Regions from separate parts of the Mesorhizobium sp. ESP-6-2 genome, predicted to be linked through region 1. Evidence: riboswitches for the same ligand, from Rfam matches in the RefSeq annotation. Region 1 holds a riboswitch; the other holds the start of a gene.
The links. A riboswitch is a leader RNA that binds a small molecule or an ion and turns the genes downstream of it on or off. The one in region 1 is predicted to bind thiamine pyrophosphate.
Positions count from the first base shown of each region.

Region 2: another riboswitch for thiamine pyrophosphate. It lies ahead of thiB (thiamine ABC transporter substrate binding subunit); the one in region 1 lies ahead of LB532_RS05860 (YkoF family thiamine/hydroxymethylpyrimidine-binding protein).

Region 1 covers NZ_JAIUGT010000002.1:157,421-161,825, forward strand. Annotated here, with positions in the region: partial or broken gene LB532_RS05835 (glutathione S-transferase family protein) at 1-25, shown strand, start outside; gene LB532_RS05840 (hypothetical protein) at 539-919, shown strand; gene LB532_RS05845 (hypothetical protein) at 912-1,229, shown strand; gene msrA (peptide-methionine (S)-S-oxide reductase MsrA) at 1,413-1,931, shown strand; gene LB532_RS05855 (hypothetical protein) at 2,086-2,403, opposite strand; TPP riboswitch at 2,622-2,735, shown strand; gene LB532_RS05860 (YkoF family thiamine/hydroxymethylpyrimidine-binding protein) at 2,726-3,334, shown strand; gene LB532_RS05865 (ABC transporter permease) at 3,433-4,188, shown strand; gene LB532_RS05870 (ABC transporter ATP-binding protein) at 4,185-4,405, shown strand, end outside.
Region 2 covers NZ_JAIUGT010000001.1:182,941-187,345, forward strand. Annotated here, with positions in the region: gene thiP (thiamine/thiamine pyrophosphate ABC transporter permease) at 1-840, opposite strand, end outside; gene thiB (thiamine ABC transporter substrate binding subunit) at 1,078-2,076, opposite strand; TPP riboswitch at 2,119-2,234, opposite strand; gene LB532_RS00940 (thiamine diphosphokinase) at 2,323-2,967, shown strand; gene LB532_RS00945 (ABC-F family ATP-binding cassette domain-containing protein) at 2,969-4,405, shown strand, end outside.

The DNA.
Region 1 (4,405 bases):
GGTCAATGCTCCAACAACCAACTGATAAAGCCGGGCGGGCCGGGGAGGATCACGCTGGGACCGACGAGATAGGATTTTTTTCTTAAAAGCTGTTGACGGGGTGAAGGCAACTATGCTATGTTTTTATCTATGGTGCTGAGTTGCGCCGATGACCCGCCCCCGAGGCGGGTTTTTGATTCTGGCGGGTGCTGTGCTCCAGGCCTGTTCAGGCCATGCGCACATTTCTTCTCCTGATCAATTCTCGGCCCTTCGCGATCTCCACAGCAAGGCTCCGGTTCGTAAGTTCGACCGACCCTGCCTGCCCATTTGCCGTGACGGCGGCGTTCGCTGCGCCGGGAATGCCGAAAAGTCTATAAGGAATTTTTTCCTAAAAGCTGTTGACGGGGTGAAGGCAACTATGCTATGTTTCTATCTATGGTGCTGAGTTGCGCCGATGACCCGCCCCCGAGGCGGGTTTTGTGTTTTTGGTTTTGCCCTTCTCCTCGAACGATGGCGCCCTACGGCGTTTCGAGCCTGACGACTATCCGCGAGAAATCCCATGCCACGCTATGCCACCATCATCACCGGGGATGACGGCCTTGAGGTCGTCAGCGCCATTGGCGAATTCGAGGGTGCGGCACCGCAGACGCGGCTCGGCCGGATCGAGCCGGTCGCAACCGGCGTGCTGATCGGCATGGTGCGGGACGCGGCCGGCGGCTTCGCTTTCCCGCAGCCAGCGATTCATAGCGGCGCCATCGGCCTCGCGATGGCGGGCCTGAAGGGCCTGCCGGGCGCCGCAAAGCTTGCCGGGCGGCCGAAGGGCGGCACGAATGCCAGGAAGAAATCCGCCCGCTCGAAGAAGAAACGGGTCCGGTCGGTCAAGTCCGTGCCGTCGAAGACCAAGGCCGGCGACGCCGACGCGGTGACGGGCCATGGCTGACGAAACCGCCGCAGTGCCGGCGCGCGGAAAGGGGCGCAAGCCGGCCGCCGGCCGGAGCGCCGCGCCGGAGACCCGCCGCAAACGCCCGAAGAAAACATTGGGCGACGATTTTCTCGCCGCCGTGCGCGCCGATTTCCGCGCCCATGGCGCCGGCGTCATCGCCGAGGTGCGGGCCGACAAGCCGGACCAGTATCTGAAGATCGTGCTTTCGGTGCTGCCCAAGGATTTCGATGCCGCCGTCAACCATCTGGATGCCCTCTCGGATATCGTATTCGAGGTCGTGGTGCGCAGGTTCAGGCCTGGGGAGTGACGCCGCGCGCCCGTGGTGATCGGCAGCAGGACGCGCCCGTCGACTGGACGAAGCCGACGACAATGCCCATCTATGGGAAATCCTGGAGCGGCTGTCATAGCGCCGGGCCTCCAGTTTTATCGTGCGCAATTCCGGACGGAAACGGCTACAACCTTTCCCGGAGCTGCTTTGGGGAGATTTGATATGGCGACTTCAAGCGAACGCGCGGTGCTTGCCGGCGGCTGTTTCTGGGGCATGCAGGATCTGATCCGACGCATCCCGGGCGTCCTGTCCACGCGCGTCGGCTACAGCGGCGGCGACGTGCCTGATGCCACCTACCGAAACCACGGCACCCATGCCGAAGCCATCGAGATCAATTTCGATCCCGCCAGGGTGAGCTACCGTACGCTGCTGGAGTTCTTCTTCCAGATTCATGATCCGACGACACGCAACCGCCAGGGCAACGATGTGGGGATGAGCTACCGTTCGGCGATCTACTACACCAGCGATGAGCAGAAGCGCGTCGCCGAAGACACCATCGCCGACGTCGACGCCTCAGGCCTGTGGCCCGGCAAGGTGGTCACCGAGGTGGCTCCGGCCGGCGCGTTCTGGGAAGCCGAACCCGAGCATCAGGACTATCTGGAGAAATACCCGAACGGCTATACCTGTCATTTCGTCAGGCCGGGCTGGAAGCTGCCGGTTCGCGAAAAGGCTGTTTCGTAGGCGCCGGATCGAACAAAGCCCGGTTCCTGCCAGGCTCGGCCGATGACGGGTTGCATTTCAGGCGCCAGCCTGTTCGGCGAGGGTGATACATCCAGAGACGGAAACGCCACGGAACAGGCGCCCCGTGGCGTTCTCCAGCAGTTCCGGCCAATGGCTACTTGCCGCAATGCTTGTCATTGACGGTCGGCGAAGCCGTGCCCGGAGCGGTGTGGCTGGCATCCGGCTGAGCACCTTGTGGGCTGGCCGGACAGTTCCGGTCCGCGTTCGAATTCATGCCGTCGGGCATGACGGTCGTGCTGCCGGTCGTGCCAGGATCCACCGTGTTCGGCGATGCCGGCGTGTTCGGGTCGACTGTGACCGACTGGCCGCTGCCGGGCCCATTATTGGCGCCGTTTCCGCCAGCACTTTGCGCCATCGCCGAAGTCGCGAGACCAATTGTAAGAGCCGAAGCTGCGAGGATTTTCATGAACATGGTTTGTCTCCATTTCTGTGAAGTCTTCGCTCGTTTCTACGAAGTTCGTCGCGTCTGCGACTATAGGGACAACCCCTCGTAGTGGCGAAGGTTCCGGACAAATTTTGCCCTTATGGCCGGGCCCGACGGAACCGCCACAATCAGCCCTGGCGCAATGCATTTCCGGCGATGGCCCTGAAAAAACAGCTTTCATAGCTACCCGATTGGTGCTTTAACGCGCCCATCCACAGGGGTGCTCCGTACGGTCGGGGCTGAGACGGGGGCGGCAAGCCCACAGACCCTAGAAGCTGATCTGGGTAATACCAGCGGAGCGAGGCGGGCGATGTTTTCAGGCGCACAGATTTCCCTATATCCGATGTCCGGCGATTTTGTCGGCGTCATCCTTGGCGCGCTCGGGGCACTGGACCCCTATCGTGATCGACTGCGGATCGAGACCGACGATATCTCGACCTTGCTGGTCGGGCCGCCCGAGGTGCTGTTTCCTGCCATGCGCGACCTGTTCGTGGCGGCAGCGCGCAGCGGCAAGCATTGCGTGCTTTCGGCCGCCATCTCGCGCGGCTGCCCGGGCGAGCCGGACGATCCGATCTGCCGCTCCGACGCGTTTGGCGGACCTGCCGGGCCGCTCGGCCCGCGCAAGGAAGCCGCTATCGCCGCCGTGCGCGGCGTAGCCGCCACCGGCCAGCCGGCGGCGGCGCAGTTCTCGCTTTATGTCATGGGCACCGACGACCACATGGACGAGATCTATGGCTGCATCGACTTCCTGAAGCAGTCGGGCGTATATGAGCGCTCCAAGCATTTCTGCACAAAGTTGCGCGGCGACGCAGGCGCCATTTTTACCGCACTCAACGAGGCCTTTTGCCGCTTCGGGCCGGGTGCCGGCCACGTAACGCTCGACGTCACCGTCTCGGCCAACAGCCCCACCGCCGTCTGACGGCGCGCCCCGCGCCATCCGCTCCAGGTACCTGCGTGTCCTCCCCGTCCGCCCCTTCGCGTCCGATCGTGGACCTCATCGCCAGAACCGCTCCGGCGATGCTTTCGGTGGGGCTGCTGCTGGCCGCGTGGGAACTCTATGCGCGCTTTGGTGGCATCAAGCCGACAATCCTCCCGGCGCCATCGCGCGTCTTCGCTCAGGCAATGCTCAACCGGCACGCGCTGGCCGATAACGCCGTGCCAACCCTCCGTGCCACGCTCGCCGGCTTTGCCTGTTCGCTCGGCGCTGCCTTTGTGCTGTCGATATTGATCGACTTCTTCCAGCCATTGCGGCGCGCCCTTTTTCCGGTCTTCGTGGTCAGTCAGACCTTGCCGCTGGTGGCGATTGCACCGCTGGTGGTGCTGTGGTTCGGCTTTGGGCTGATGCCCAAGATCTTGCTGGTGGCGCTGGTCACCTTCTTTCCGATGTTGGTGGCTTTGGCCGAAGGCTATGAGGCGACGGAGGCTGAGATCGGCCAAATGCTGCGCGCCCTTGGGGCAGGGCGCTGGCGTGTCTTCGTCCTGGCGCGGCTGCCCTCGGCGCTGCCCTACTTCTTCGCCGGTGTCAGGATCTCGATCACCTATGCCGTCGTTGGCGCCATCTTCGCCGAATATGCGGGCGCGGCGAAGGGCCTCGGCATCTACATGCTCAACGCTAAGAACAACTTCCGCCCGGACCTGGTGCTGGCCGCCGTCGCCGTCAGCGCCGTGCTGACGCTCATCCTGTTCGGGCTGACGGTGCTGGTCCAGCGCCTTGCCATGCCATGGGAACGGGCCGCCGGCGGGCGGGCCGCAGGAAGGGAGCCTTGGCGATGAACCGGCTCGAACTGCGGCATGTGCGCAAGGCCTTCCAGGGGCTCGACGTGCTTGCCGACATTTCGCTCAGCGTCGGCGCCGGCGAATTCGTCTCCATTCTGGGCCCCTCCGGAGCCGGCAAGTCGACGCTGTTCCAGCTTCTGATCGGCGCGCTTCACGGCGAGGGCGAGATATTCTTCGACGGCAAGCCGCTCGACGACCACGGCCGGCATTTCGC
Region 2 (4,405 bases), on a different contig from region 1:
GACATAGCGGCGCGGCGCAACCGGCAGATCGGCGTCACCGGTGGTGTTGGCGCCGAGCCGCGTCAACGCCAGCACCACGACAAAGGTCAGCGCGATCTGCAGCAGCGTCAGCGCCACCGCACGCGCGGGATCGAAATCGAAACGCAGCGCCTGGTAGATGCCAACCTCCAGCGTCGTCGCGCTGGGGCCACCGCCCAGCGTCAACACGATCGTGAAGGATGTAATGCAGAGCATGAACACCAGGCCGGCGACGCCCGGCAGAGCGGCGCGCAGTGTCGGCCACTCGATCAGCCGGAAAGCCGGTGCGGCACCCATGCCGAGCTGGCTCGCCAGCCGCCACTGGTCGGCTTGGATGGTTTGCAGCGCTTCGAGAAACAGCCGCGTGGCCAGCGGCAGGTTGAAGAAGACATGAGCAACGAGGATGCCGGAGAGGCCATAGATGCCCGGCCAATGGTAACCGCCGACGGCACCAAGAAAGCCGGCGAAATAGCCGGCGCGGCCGTAAAGCGCCAGGATGCCGAGCGCTGCCACGATCGCCGGCAGCGCCAACGGCAGGGCGAAGAGCTGGAGGATGAAGCCGCGGCCGCGAAAGTGCGGATGGCGCGACAGCGCGCGAGCCACGAACAGGGCCGGCGCCACCGACAGCAGCGTCGAAAGCGCCGCCTGCCACAACGTAAAGCGCACGACGCGCAGGAGATAAGGATCGAAGGCTGCCCAGGCTCCGGAGAAATTGTTTGCGCCTTCGAAAAGAAGACCCGCAAACGCGCCGCCGATCAGCAGCGCAATCGCCGCAAGCGCGAGGATGCCAGCGGAGATGCGGGGGTCAGACGCGCGCTGCACGCTGGGCCGCCCAAAGGACCTTTAGCGAGCGTCGCGTTCCTTCGCGCCCCCCTCTGTCCTGCCGGACATCTCCCCCACTTGGGGGGAGATTGGCTGCTTCAGCGCTCCACCCTCTCCTGTGACGTCGCCAATTGGCGAAAGCTGTCGTGACGGCCAATCTCCCCCCTCGTGGGGGAGATGTCCGGCAGGACAGAGGGGGGCGCCGTAGAGCACTCATCGTTCGATCATACGACCAAGCTACTTGCTCATCACCGCGAGCCATTCATCCACCCATGCCTTGCGGTTGGCCGCGACCTCCTCGGGACTGAACAGCAAGGTCTTGGTCGGTTTGACCAGTCTGTCGAAGGCCGGATTGAGCGGCTTGTCGGTCTTGCCGGCCGGGAACATCCAGTTGGTCTCGGGGATGGCGTCCTGGAATTTCGGCCCGGTCATGAAGGCGATGAACTTTTCCGCCAGCGGATTTTTGGCTCCCGTCGTGGTGATGCCGGCGACCTCGACCTGCAGATATTCGCCCTCCTCGAAGGAAGCTGCCTGATAGCGCTCGGTGTTCTCGGCAATCATGTGGTAGGCGGGCGAGGTCGTGTAGGACAACACCATCGGCGCCTCGCCCTTGGTGAACAGGCCGTAGGCCTCGCTCCAGCCCGGCGTCACGGTCAAGACCTTCGCCTTGAGCTTGGCCCAGGCCTCCGGCGCCTTGTCGCCATAGACCGACTTCACCCATAACAGCAGGCCGAGGCCCGGCGTCGAGGTGCGCGGATCCTGGATGACGATCTTGTCGTCGGCACTGCCCTCGACCAATTCCTTCAGGCTCTTGGGCGGCGTCTTTAGCTTCTGCGTGTCATAGATGACGGCGAAATAGCCATAGTCGTACGGGACAAAGACGTCGTCGTTCCAGCCGCCCGGCACATTGAGCCCGGTCACGGCGCCATGCGGTGCAAACAGGCCAGTGGCCCTGGCCTCGGCGGTGAGATTGGTGTCGAGCCCAAGCACGATGTCGGCCTTGGTCGCGGCCCCCTCCAGCTTGACGCGATTGAGCAGCGCGACGCCATCGGCGACCGAGACGAAATCGACATCGCAGCCGCATTCGGCCTCGAATTCCTTCTTCACCACCGGGCCGGGACCCCAGTCGGCGGTGAAGCTCTCATAGGTGTAGACGGTGAGCCTGTCCTTGGCCAAGGCCGGCCCGGAGAGAACCACGACCATTGCAGAGACAAGGGCGTATAAAAGCGTGCGCATCGGCGCCTCCTTCGTTCGCGTTAAAGGAATTGAGGCGTCGGACTGTCCGAAACGTCTAATCCCTCCGCCGGTACAAACCGGATCAGGTTCAGCGGGTTGGCGAAACTGCCTCTCAGCCGGTCCGCGAAATATCGCGTCCGGCACCCCGTTAGAGCGCCTCGACACATAGGCCCGGCCGGTGAACCGCGCAAGTGGCTGTTTGCCGGCCTTCCGTTTCCGCCGCCGGGCTGGTAAGGGCCACACGATATGAGCACATTCACCATCCTGCTTGGCGGCGATCTCATCCGCACGCCACGGCTCGACCGTCAGGTCGAGGGAACCCGCGTCATCGCCGCCGATGCCGGCATCGGCCATGCGAGGACGCTCGGCCTTGTGCCGGAACTGTGGGTCGGCGATTTCGATTCCGTGCCCGCCGGCCTGCCGGATGAGTTGGCTGCTGTGCCGCGCCGAACCTTTCCGGCAGAGAAGGACGCCACCGATGGCGAACTCGCGATATCGGCCGCCCTGGAGCGCGGCGCGACCAGCCTCGTGCTTGCCGGCGCCTTCGGCGGCAAGCGCGCCGACCATGCCTTCCTGCACATGGCGCTCGCCCTGCGGCATGCCGGGGCCGGGACAAAGGTGCTGTTGACCAGCGGCGCGCAGGAAGGCGTGCCCCTGGCGCACGGCACGGCCCGCTTCGACTATCCCGACGGCACCCTGTTCTCGATCCTGGGTTTTTCCGAGCTTGCCGGGCTGACCGTCGCCGGCGCGAAATGGCCGCTTGACCGCGTCACGGTCGCGTTCGGCTCGTCGCTGACCATCTCCAACGAGGTCAAGGGCAGGCTGGAGATCGCGCTGGGAGCGGGCCGCGCGCTGCTGCTCGCCCATCCCTATCCCTTGCCAGAAAGCTGATATGGCGCCGCCTCTTCTCAATCTCGACGGAATAAAACTGACCTTCGGCGGCACGCCCCTGCTCGACGGCGCCGGCTTGGCAGCGTCGGCCGGCGACAAGATTGCGCTGGTCGGCCGCAACGGGTCCGGCAAGTCGACGCTGCTCAAGATCGCCGCCGGGCTGATCGAGCCGCAGGACGGCGAGGTGTTCCGCCAGCCATCGGCGACCGTCCGCTATCTGCCGCAAATGCCCGACATGGACGGCTTCGCGACCGTGCGGGCCTATGTCGAGGCCGGGCTCGGTCCCGCCGACGATCCTTATCGCGCCAGTTACCTGATGGAGCATCTCGGCCTCTCCGGCGAGGAGCGGCCAGGCGACCTCTCCGGCGGCGAGGCCAGGCGCGCCGCCCTTGCCCGGGTCATGGCGCCCGAGCCCGATATCCTGCTGCTCGATGAGCCGACCAACCATCTCGATCTCTCGGTGATCGAATGGCTGGAAGAGGAGCTCGTCCGCACCTCCTCGGCTCTCATCGTCATCTCGCACGACCGCCGTTTCCTCGAGCGCGTCTCGCGCGCCACCGTCTGGCTCGACCGGGGCCAGACGCGCCGGCTGGATAAGGGCTTTGGCCAGTTCGAGGAATGGCGCGACCAGGTGCTTGAGGAAGAAGAGCGCGAACAGCACAAGCTCGGCCGCCAGATCGTGCGCGAGGAACACTGGCTGCGCTATGGGGTGACCGCGCGGCGCAAGCGCAACATGCGCCGCCTGGGCGAATTGCAGACCATGCGCCAGCGTTTTCGCGGCCATCGCGGCGCCGAAGGGGCCGCGACCATGGTGGCCAGCGACGCCGCCGAATCCGGCAAGCTGGTGATCGAGGCCAGGAACATCGAGAAGAGCTTTGGCGATCTTACCGTGGTCAAGGGATTCTCGACCCGCATCCAGCGCGGCGACCGCGTCGGCCTGGTAGGGCCGAACGGCGCGGGCAAGACGACGCTCCTGAAGATGCTGACCGGGGAGTTGCAGCCGGACGCCGGTTCGGTGCGGCTCGGCACCAATCTGGAGATCGCCACGCTCGACCAGAAGCGCGAGGCGGTCGATCCGCAGGAGACGCTGGCGCAATATCTCACCGACGGGCGCGGCGAGAACCTTGTCATCAATGGCGAGCAGCGCCACGTCGTGTCCTACATGAAGGATTTCCTGTTCAAACCGGAACAGGCGCGCACGCCGGTGCGCGAGCTTTCCGGCGGCGAACGCGCGCGGCTGATCCTGGCGCGTGTGCTGGCGCGGCCGGCCAACCTTCTGGTGCTCGACGAGCCCACCAACGATCTCGACATGGAAACGCTGGAGTTGCTGCAGGAACTGGTCGCCGGCTTTGCCGGCACGGTCATCCTGGTCAGCCACGACCGCGATTTCCTCGACCGCACCGTGACCAGCGTGATCGCGCCGGACGGCGGCGGTCGC